DNA from 3 places in the Vibrio celticus genome. Region 1 is predicted to be linked to each of the others. Evidence: predicted binding sites of a transcription regulator. Region 1 holds the regulator's gene; each other region holds the start of a gene.

Region 1 (3,283 bases):
CACATCATCTTCTACGACTAATACGTGATAGCTCATCTACACCACTTTTCTTATTTAATAGTTTCAGTGACTATTCTATTCATAACTAGTAACAATTCTAGTGGTACAGAAGATAAAAGCCAGAAACATGGATTTTTTTTGATACAAGACAATCTTAAACCTTGCTATTTATCGTCCATCGCAATTCAATATAGGCATTACTACTAACGAGTAACTTTGCGTTTTGCAAATAGCCTTGTTATTCAGCCTTGGTGTGCTTATGCCCAAGTGACTTCAAGATGCATATAAGCAACATCACAAGACTAAGTCAGGATCTAACAAATGAAAGATACGAAAGCGTTCAACGAGCAAAGAGCAGAAATATACTGGTGGCTATCAAGCTTATTTGCCAAAGAGCTCACTCAAGAAGAACTCGATCACTACCACTCTGTTGAAATTCGTTCTTTCCTAACTGGTTTAGGCGAAAATGAGACACTAAAGCCAGCGATTGATAAGTTAGTGGATGCGCTGAACCGCCTACAAACACGTGAAGATGCTCAGCTAGAACTGTCTGCAGACTTTTGCGACCTATTCTTAAAGACAGATAAACACGGCGCTCTTCCTTACGCTTCAATGTATATCGGCGAAACTGGCCTCTTGAATGATAAGCCAGCAAAAGATATGGAAGAGATCATGGCTAAACACAACTTAGTCGTGAACCAAGATCTAAAAGAGCCAGCAGACCACATTGCTATTGAACTCGATTTCCTTGGTAACTTAATCATTCGTTCAAACGAAACGGATATTGAAGAAGAGCTAGAGAATTCATTTGCCGTTCAACAGCAGTTTATCGAACAACAATTGCTGACTTGGGTACCAAAGTTCAACGTGAAATGTCATGACGTTGATGAATTCGGTTTCTACGCCTCCGTCTCATCTTTGCTACTCGCATTCTGTCAATTAGACACTCAATATTTAGCCGGTGAATAGCTTATTGGATGACTAGGTAAATAAATTCAGCAGAATGTGACAATTCACCCGGATTTCTGGGTGAATTTTATTGCGAGTAATTTCTAGTCAGTCTAAAATTGTGACCGCAAACGATAAAATATGAAACATTCACGAAATGCTATGCTTATTAAAGTTCAGAGCATTTCGGTGTTAAGACAAGCCGCTCAATAGCGGTTTTTTGTTTTTTAGCACTTTAGTACCCAAAGAGCCCTACAAATTTAAGCTCTTAGTTAGGTAGCTTAACGGCTACTTTATTCCGTACTTTGGGAAAGTAGCTTCTAATAGGATAAAACCATGGCCACTATAAAAGATGTCGCTCGCTTAGCCGGCGTATCAACAACAACCGTTTCTCACGTAATTAATAAAACTCGCTTTGTTGCAGAAGCAACTCAAGAAAAAGTAAACAAAGCCGTAGATGAACTGAACTATGCACCAAGTGCTGTTGCTCGTAGCTTGAAATGTAATACAACACGCACTATTGGCATGCTAGTGACTCAATCAACTAACCTATTCTTCTCTGAAGTTATCGATGGTGTTGAAAGCTACTGCTACCGTCAAGGTTACACTTTGATCCTGTGTAATACGGGCGGCATCTATGAGAAGCAACGTGACTACATTCGAATGCTTGCAGAGAAACGTGTAGATGGCATCTTAGTTATGTGTTCTGACCTAACTGAAGAACTAAGAGAGATGTTAGACCGTCACGCTGACATCCCTAAAGTTATCATGGACTGGGGTCCAGAGAGCTCTCAGGCTGATAAGATCATCGATAACTCAGAAGAAGGTGGCTACCTAGCGACCAAATACCTTATTGAACGCGGTCACTCTAAGATTGCATGTTTAAGTGGCCACTTAGACAAAGCAGCATGTGTTGAACGTATTGCCGGTTACAAGCGCGCACTCAACGAAGCAAAGATTTCTGCTGATGAAAATATGATCATCGAAGGCAACTTTGAGTGTGATACGGCTGTTCTTGCTGCAGAACAAATCGTTGAGATGGAAGATCGTCCAACGGCAGTATTCTGCTTTAACGACACAATGGCACTCGGCTTAATGAGCCGACTGCAAGAAAAAGGCATCCGCATTCCTGAAGATATCTCAGTGATCGGTTACGACAACATCGAACTCGCTGAATACTTCTCTCCGCCGTTAACGACAGTTCACCAACCAAAACGTCGTGTTGGTAAGAATGCATTCGAAATTCTATTGGAGCGCATCAAAGACAAAGACCACGAAAAACGCGTCTTCGAAATGCACCCTGAAATTGTTGAACGAAGTACAGTTAAGACGTTAAATTAATTGATAATTCGAGTTTAATTTCATCAAGCGCACCTTTAGGTGCGCTTTTTTTATCAGCAACCATAATGAACCCTTATGCATAAATGAAAGATCATTAATTGAAGCAATGTCACATTTTGAAATATCAACTGTGAGCTTCATTCAACAAAAACTTTATTCTATTCAATCAGTCACGCACAGGGCAAACCACTCGAAAGAGTGAGACGCAAAGCTTCCGGCCTAAACCACTCGTTGGTATGGTAGCGGGGTTACCGATGGCAAAATGCAGTAACTACTAATAATTTAGTAATTTACGGCTTATTGACAATTTAATTGCAACATTTTGCTAATCTCTCGGACCTGCTTATTTGGTGGCGTAGTTCAAATACACCGAGATAAATAACATGGATAAACCGATACTAAAGGACTCGATGAAGTTATTTGAGTCCCTAGGAAAAATAAAATCACGCTCAATGTTTGGTGGCTTCGGTCTTTTTGCTGATGACACTATGTTTGCTCTGGTTGTAAATGACCAGTTGCACATACGCGCAGACAAAGGCACAACGAAACAATTCGAACAACAAGGGTTTCAACCATACGTCTACAAAAAACGTGGTTTCCCTGTCGTTACTAAATATTTCGCTTTACCTGAAGGCCTCTGGCAAGATCAAGAGAAAATCTTGCAGCTTGCAACCACGTCTCTAGGTTTTGCTAAAGAAGAAAAAGCTGAGCAGTCTTCTGCCAAGCCGACCCGACTCAAGGATCTGCCTAATCTTCGACTCGCTACCGAGCGTATGTTGAAAAAGGCAGGGATCGATTCTGTAGAACGTTTATATGAATCTGGCTCTGTAAACGCATTTAACGCCATCAAAGAATCGCATGCGTCTTCTGTCAGTATTGAACTACTTTGGGCGCTAGAAGGCGCGATCAATGGAACACATTGGTCTGTTATACCTCAGCAGCGTCGTGAAGAGCTTATCAATCGCGTCAATTAACTTTGTCAGTGCAATCTATA
Region 2 (3,283 bases), 1.4 Mb from region 1:
GCGCCGCGCGGGATCGTGGCTGCCGCGGTTTCTTCTCTGTTTGCAATCAAGCTTCAAGAAAAACAATTGATAGAAGGTGCAGACCTGCTGGTACCAATGGTGTTCTTGATCATCATCGGTACAGTTGTGATTCAAAGCCTCACCGCGAGTTGGTGGGCAAGAAGGCTAGGTGTGACTCAAGAGAAGGCACAAGGCGTTATCTTCTTTGGTGCGACTCAGTTTTCACGCCAGTTTGCCAAAGTATTGGCGACACACAACATCAATAGTGTGCTTGCCGATACCAACTGGGAAAGCATTCGCTTAGCACGCATGGATAACTTGAATGTCTACTTTGGTAACCCAGCTTCGAGTCACGCTGAAAATAATCTGGAATTGGATGGAATAGGGCGTGCGATGATCGTGTCGCCTTATCGTCAAACCAACCCGTTAGTTAGCATGCACTATCAAGACGAGTTTGGTGGAAATAAGGTGTTTGAGCTTGAATCCTCAGAGAATAAACATGAAAGGCACCAGGTGAGCCGCGATGGCAATAGAAGTCTGTTTTCGGAAGGGGTTACCTATTCTAAGCTTAACTCACTGATGGCTCAGGGTAGCCAAATTAAAAGTACAGGTTTGACCGAGGCATTTGATTTAAAAGAGTTTAATGCTTTGTATCCTAAAGCCATTCCTCTTGGGGTGATCACTGGCGGTGATTTCCGTTTAATGACACAAGGATCTGAGTTGGAAAAACTCATATCAACGGAGTGTGAGCTTATTAGTTTATTACCGCCTTCTGAACAGACGGAAAAAGTTGATAGTCCAGATAAGTAGCAACGAGCGCTTCATCAAAAGCGAGTCACCCCGTTTTAAAAACGAATAGCTAAGTACCAAAGCATCAAAAAAGCCGCAACGTTCATCACGTTGCGGCTTTCTAATTTATTTATATGCGCTGCGGACTATTTCGAGTGAAATTGCTCACAAGCGATCATGGTGTTCTCGATTAGGCTCGCCACCGTCATTGGGCCAACACCACCCGGCACAGGTGTGATGAAGCTTGCGCTTTCTTTCGCTACGTCGTATTCAACGTCACCCACTAGTTTGCCAGATTCCAAACGGTTGATACCCACATCGACCACAACAGCGCCTTTCTTAATCCAAGCGCCAGGAATGAAGTTAGGTTTACCAACGGCAACTACAACAACGTCTGCTTGACGCACGTGACCTTCAAGGTCTTTGGTGAAGCGGTGACATGTTGTCGTCGTACAACCTGCTAGAAGAAGCTCTAGCGTCATTGGGCGACCTACGATGTTTGATGCGCCAACCACAACCGCGTGCTTACCACGTAAGTCGATGTTGTAACGGTCAAGCAGCGTGATGATGCCTTTTGGCGTGCAAGAGCGAAGCTTAGGCATGCGCTGAGCCAAACGGCCGACATTGTAGGGGTGGAAGCCATCAACGTCTTTTTCTGGCGTGATACGCTCAAGAACGTGAGTGCTATCAATGCCTGCTGGTAGAGGCAGTTGAACAAGAATACCGTCGATTTCTGGATCGTCGTTCAGTTGGTCTACCAGTGTTAACAATTCGTCCTCTGTCGCAGTGGCTGGCAAGTCGTAAGATTTAGATACGAAGCCAACTTCTTCACACGCTTTACGCTTACTTCCAACGTAAACCTGAGAAGCAGGGTCTTCACCCACTAAAACAACCGCTAGGCCCGGAGCGCGTAATCCAGCTTCAGTACGAGCTTTTACACGTGCAGCAACTTCGGAGCGAACCGTTTGAGAAATTAGCTTTCCATCAATATTTTGAGCAGTCATGAATTTCCTTAGTATTGATATTCAAGTTAGTGGCTGATGTTTTTGGCGCATTATTCCAGAAAATCTTTTTGATTACCATCAAGCAAACGTTTGCTTTGGTCTATTTTTCAACACTTATATGTTTGTTGGCCTTTTTTTACCCACTTAGATCAGAATGTTACATAAAGCCGTTGCTTTACTGATTCGAATTCGTATAATTCGTTCCTGTAGCGCGCCCTTAGCTCAGCTGGATAGAGCACCTCCCTTCTAAGGAGGTGGTCGAAGGTTCGAATCCTTCAGGGCGTGCCATTATTCTATAAGGCCTGATAACTTTTTAAGTTGTCAGGCCTTTGTCGTTTCTGGCCTTTGTAGTTAAGTATATGGTCAAGTAACGATGAATCTACAGGTATGGCAAAGTGAAAAAAAGCCCACGATCAGAGGTCAATTAAGTGGGCGAATAAATCTTAACTTGTCGCTTCAAAGTTTGCGATAGCTCCTCTGGCGACTAAAACATAAGCTATTGCATGAGTGGGTTATTAATTGGCTTTCCAATATCGGGCAGTGGTCTTTCGTTCGTATCCCCATAACCAATCTTAAATCTGACTCGATTTATGCAAATTTTGTCGATTTGTGGAGTCATCAAATCAAATTGATTAAACCTCTCTTCAAGGTGTGAATGTTGTTCTTTATACGCCTGAATTACACGACGTAATAAGCGATAGAAGTCTACCTCTTCGAAGCCCAACGCCGCGATTCTCGGAGAAATAAACCTTAACACCGTAGCAAAGTGACCGGTTAATAAGTCGTGGACCAAATAGTGTGGCGGTAATCGTGTGAGGTTTTCTTTGATAGATCCGTCAAGCGAGTTTAACTCGGGAAACTCTTGATTGACGATTCTTAAGTCGCCATGGAAGTCTTTGATAATACAACCACAAGGTATATTGTCTTCTAGAACTAGAGTGATGTTTTGTCCATGCGCAACAAGACCAACGCCATACTTACACAACGCCATACTTACACATCAAATGGTAGAGTGGGACTACGACATGGCTAAACAGTTTTTCTAGCCACTGCTCAATAGTGATACCTGATGCATCGATTAGAGAACCAATTAAAGGCTTTCCGTTGAGGTCTCCTTGCATCAAAGCTGCCATAGTGATTGGACGTTTATGTTCTGCAATGATGTGCTCAGCACGCTCACGCCAAATGCACCCCAGATTGTTTTAGCAGGACTTGCAGGACTTGCAGAACTTGCAGGCTTTGCATTGGCTTGCGGGGGGACTTTGCTACAAACACTATTCAGAAATCCGTTAGCAAGCCCTGATATTTCAGGGGTCAGTACCAGTTCTGTCTTAATGATCGCTTGTCTGCTGGTGGTTTTCCCGGGAGCCAGTCACAACATGATCGTTTTAGCCGGCCTAACCGGTGCTCTTGCCGTTATAGCGCTCCTTTTTTGGGGGCTTAAATCACAACTTAGCGTCTCTCAACTCGCGCTGTTTGGGATTGTCATC
Region 3 (3,283 bases), 1.8 Mb from region 1:
ACTTAGAACCAGACCACATAGTTAGGTTAGAAGGCGCAAGGTCAGCAGAGCCGCCCATGAATTCTGGAAGCATTTGACCAAACGCTTCTAGTGCGTTTTGAGATGCTTTACGTGAAGCGATGTTTGCTGGGTTAGCTTGAAGATCAGCAATGATTGCGTTTGCTTTCTCTTCCCACTCAGCAGGAAGCTCGCCGTTAGTACGACGTTTGAATTCTGCTGCTAGCTCAGGGTAAGCCGCTGCGTATGCGTCAAATTTAGCATTCCACGCTGCTTCTTTCGCTGCGCCTGCTTCTTTTGCATTCCACTCAGCTGCGATATCCGCTGGGATTTCGAAAGGACCGTGTTCCCAACCCAGTGCAGCTTTAGTTGCTGTGATTTCATCAGCGCCTAGTGGAGCACCGTGACAGTCGTGCGTACCTGCTTTGTTTGGAGAACCAAAACCGATGATAGTTTTAGTACAGATAAGAGTTGGACGAGGGTCTGCTTTAGCCGCTTCAATCGCTGCATTGATAGCGTCAGAGTCGTGACCATCTACCGCTGGGATTACATGCCAGCCGTAAGCTTCAAAACGCTTAGGTGTATCGTCAGAGAACCAACCTTCCACTTCACCATCGATAGAGATACCGTTGTCATCCCAGAAAGCAACCAGCTTACCAAGACCAAGCGTACCTGCTAGAGAACATGCTTCGTGTGAGATACCTTCCATCAGACAGCCATCACCCATGAATGCATAAGTGTAGTGGTCTACGATGTCGTGGCCTTCTTTGTTGAATTGAGCAGCAAGCGCTTTCTCAGCCATTGCCATACCAACAGCGTTAGTGATGCCTTGACCTAGAGGACCAGTCGTTGTCTCGATACCAGGAGCGTAACCGTACTCTGGGTGACCTGGAGTCTTAGAGTGCAGTTGACGGAAGTTTTTCAGGTCTTCAATTGAAAGCTCGTAACCTGCAAGGTGAAGCAGAGAGTAAATCAACATTGAACCATGGCCGTTAGACAAGATAAAACGGTCACGGTCAGCCCACTCTGGGTTTGCAGGGTTGTGGTTCAAGTGGCCACGCCAAAGAACTTCAGCGATGTCAGCCATACCCATAGGTGCGCCTGGGTGGCCTGAATTTGCTTGTTGAACACCGTCCATGCTAAGTGCGCGGATTGCATTGGCTAGATCTTTACGAGAAGGCATGTCTGCTCCTGAGTACATAAGCGATTTAAAAAAGAGATAATTGCTAAAGTTTTCATTTTTATTAGCGCGGGTATTCTCTCAAACGACTATTGCGACTGCAAACGTTTTACTGGCATTTTAACGGTCATTTTTCGCAATTTTCGAACATTTACATCACTTGGCAGTGGCTTATCTCAATCCATACGCAAACGATTAGTTATGACATATCATAAAAAAGAGCTTGTAATTCGACCGCTGGAATTTAGAATAGCCGTCTAGATGTAGAAACACCTACAAAATATACTGTATTTAATGGCGGCGCTTCCTAGCTTGCGACGCCATAAACTATTTATACCAAAAACTAAAAGTGGAGCTCTCATGGCTAAGCACCTATTCACTTCTGAATCTGTTTCAGAAGGCCATCCAGATAAAATTGCAGACCAAATCTCTGATGCTGTTCTTGATGCCATCTTGGAACAAGATCCAAAAGCACGTGTTGCTTGTGAGACTTACGTTAAAACCGGCATGGTTATGGTTGGCGGTGAAGTAACAACGTCTGCATGGGTTGATATCGAAGAAATCACTCGTGAAACAGTACGTGAAATTGGTTACGTTCATTCTGATATGGGCTTTGACGCTGACTCTTGTGCTGTTCTAAACACAATTGGTAAGCAATCTCCAGACATCAACCAAGGTGTTGATAAAGAAGATCCTAAAGAGCAAGGCGCAGGCGACCAAGGTATCATGTTTGGTTACGCGACTAACGAAACACCAATCCTAATGCCGGCTCCAATTACTTACTCTCACCTTCTTGTTAAAAAGCAAGCTGAAGTACGTAAGAGCGGTAAACTTGACTTCCTTCGCCCAGATGCGAAATCTCAAGTTACGTTCCAATACGACCAAGGTAAGATCGTTGGTATCGACGCTGTTGTTCTTTCGACTCAACACTGCGACTCAGTAACAACACCTGACCTACGTGAAGCAGTAATGGAAGAGATCATCAAGCCAGTACTTCCTGCTGAGTGGATCAACAAAGACACTAACTTCTTCATCAACCCAACAGGCCGTTTCGTAATCGGCGGCCCAATGGGTGACTGTGGTCTAACAGGTCGTAAGATCATCGTTGATACCTACGGCGGCGCAGCTCGTCACGGCGGCGGTGCATTCTCTGGTAAAGATCCATCAAAAGTAGACCGTTCTGCAGCTTATGCGGCTCGTTACGTTGCGAAAAACATCGTTGCTGCTGGCATGGCTGACCGCTGTGAGATTCAACTGTCTTACGCTATCGGTGTTGCTGATCCAACATCTATCATGGTTGAAACGTTTGGTACTGAAAAAGTAGCTCACGAAATTATCATTGAAGCAGTTCGTCAAAACTTCGACCTACGTCCATACGGTCTTCAAGAGATGTTGAACCTTCTTCAGCCTATCTACAAGCAGACTGCTGCATACGGCCACTTCGGTCGTGAAGAGTTCCCTTGGGAAGCGACTGACAAAGCAGCAATCCTTGCGGACTTCGCTGGCCTAAAATAATTTAGCCACTGCGATTTGTTTCTTTAAAGCCCTTACTTCTTAGTAAGGGCTTTATTTTTATGTACTTACCTTACTTTCACTCGCCATTCTCTTATATAACGCCCTTCTTTACCGTTAACCACTTAGTATAAAAAGCCGCTGATAATTTGTGTTTTCTAACACTACTGACAATAGTTAAGGTAACTCCTAAGCGATCAAGCTCACATTTAACTTAAATTAATTCAGTCTGATAACGTTCGTTAAATGCACGCTAGAACAAAAACTGGGATGACAAAGAGCAATTTAGCTCAACCCCATAACTCTCACACAAGCCACATCGATGAGCCTTATGGAATTATAACTAGGACGTTATTTAACTAGGGGGATCTATGCCTCGTACCGCGCACCCATCCGAACTGAACGATAAAAAACACAAGGTCAGCGATAAGGATTACGCTCGCACCATTCCTTGTAACCAAATCAGTATTTCCGCACCCTTTCATTGGTTGTCGCTTGCTCTGCATGACTTGGTAAGAATGCCATTAATCAGCGCATTCTACGGTTTGTGCTTCATGGGAGCGGCAATTGCCATTGTTCAGCTTGTCCAATGGC

What was found. Region 1 encodes PurR, which represses purine synthesis genes. Its sites were predicted from a motif close to TNANGNAAACGTTTNCNTNA; they were not measured.
Region 2: a site for PurR is predicted at 1,872-1,891, ahead of folD (bifunctional methylenetetrahydrofolate dehydrogenase/methenyltetrahydrofolate cyclohydrolase FolD). Genes of this name have one in related genera too.
Region 3: a site for PurR is predicted at 1,361-1,380, ahead of metK (methionine adenosyltransferase). Genes of this name have one in related genera too.

Annotation. Positions count from the first base shown of each region.
Region 1 is NZ_AP025463.1:2,315,665-2,318,947, forward strand. It holds gene torR (two-component system response regulator TorR) at 1-36, opposite strand, end outside; gene torD (molecular chaperone TorD) at 322-969, shown strand; gene purR (HTH-type transcriptional repressor PurR) at 1,285-2,289, shown strand; cyclic di-GMP riboswitch class I at 2,460-2,545, shown strand; gene OCV19_RS10430 (TfoX/Sxy family DNA transformation protein) at 2,673-3,263, shown strand.
Region 2 is NZ_AP025463.1:933,880-937,162, forward strand. It holds gene OCV19_RS04440 (cation:proton antiporter) at 1-810, shown strand, start outside; gene folD (bifunctional methylenetetrahydrofolate dehydrogenase/methenyltetrahydrofolate cyclohydrolase FolD) at 936-1,793, opposite strand; tRNA gene OCV19_RS04450 (tRNA-Arg) at 2,005-2,081, shown strand; gene OCV19_RS04455 (IucA/IucC family C-terminal-domain containing protein) at 2,290-2,784, opposite strand; gene OCV19_RS04460 (hypothetical protein) at 2,771-2,914, opposite strand; gene OCV19_RS04465 (iron chelate uptake ABC transporter family permease subunit) at 2,942-3,283, shown strand, end outside.
Region 3 is NZ_AP025463.1:447,475-450,757, reverse strand. It holds gene tkt (transketolase) at 1-1,180, opposite strand, end outside; gene metK (methionine adenosyltransferase) at 1,538-2,692, shown strand; gene OCV19_RS02240 (DUF2189 domain-containing protein) at 3,061-3,283, shown strand, end outside.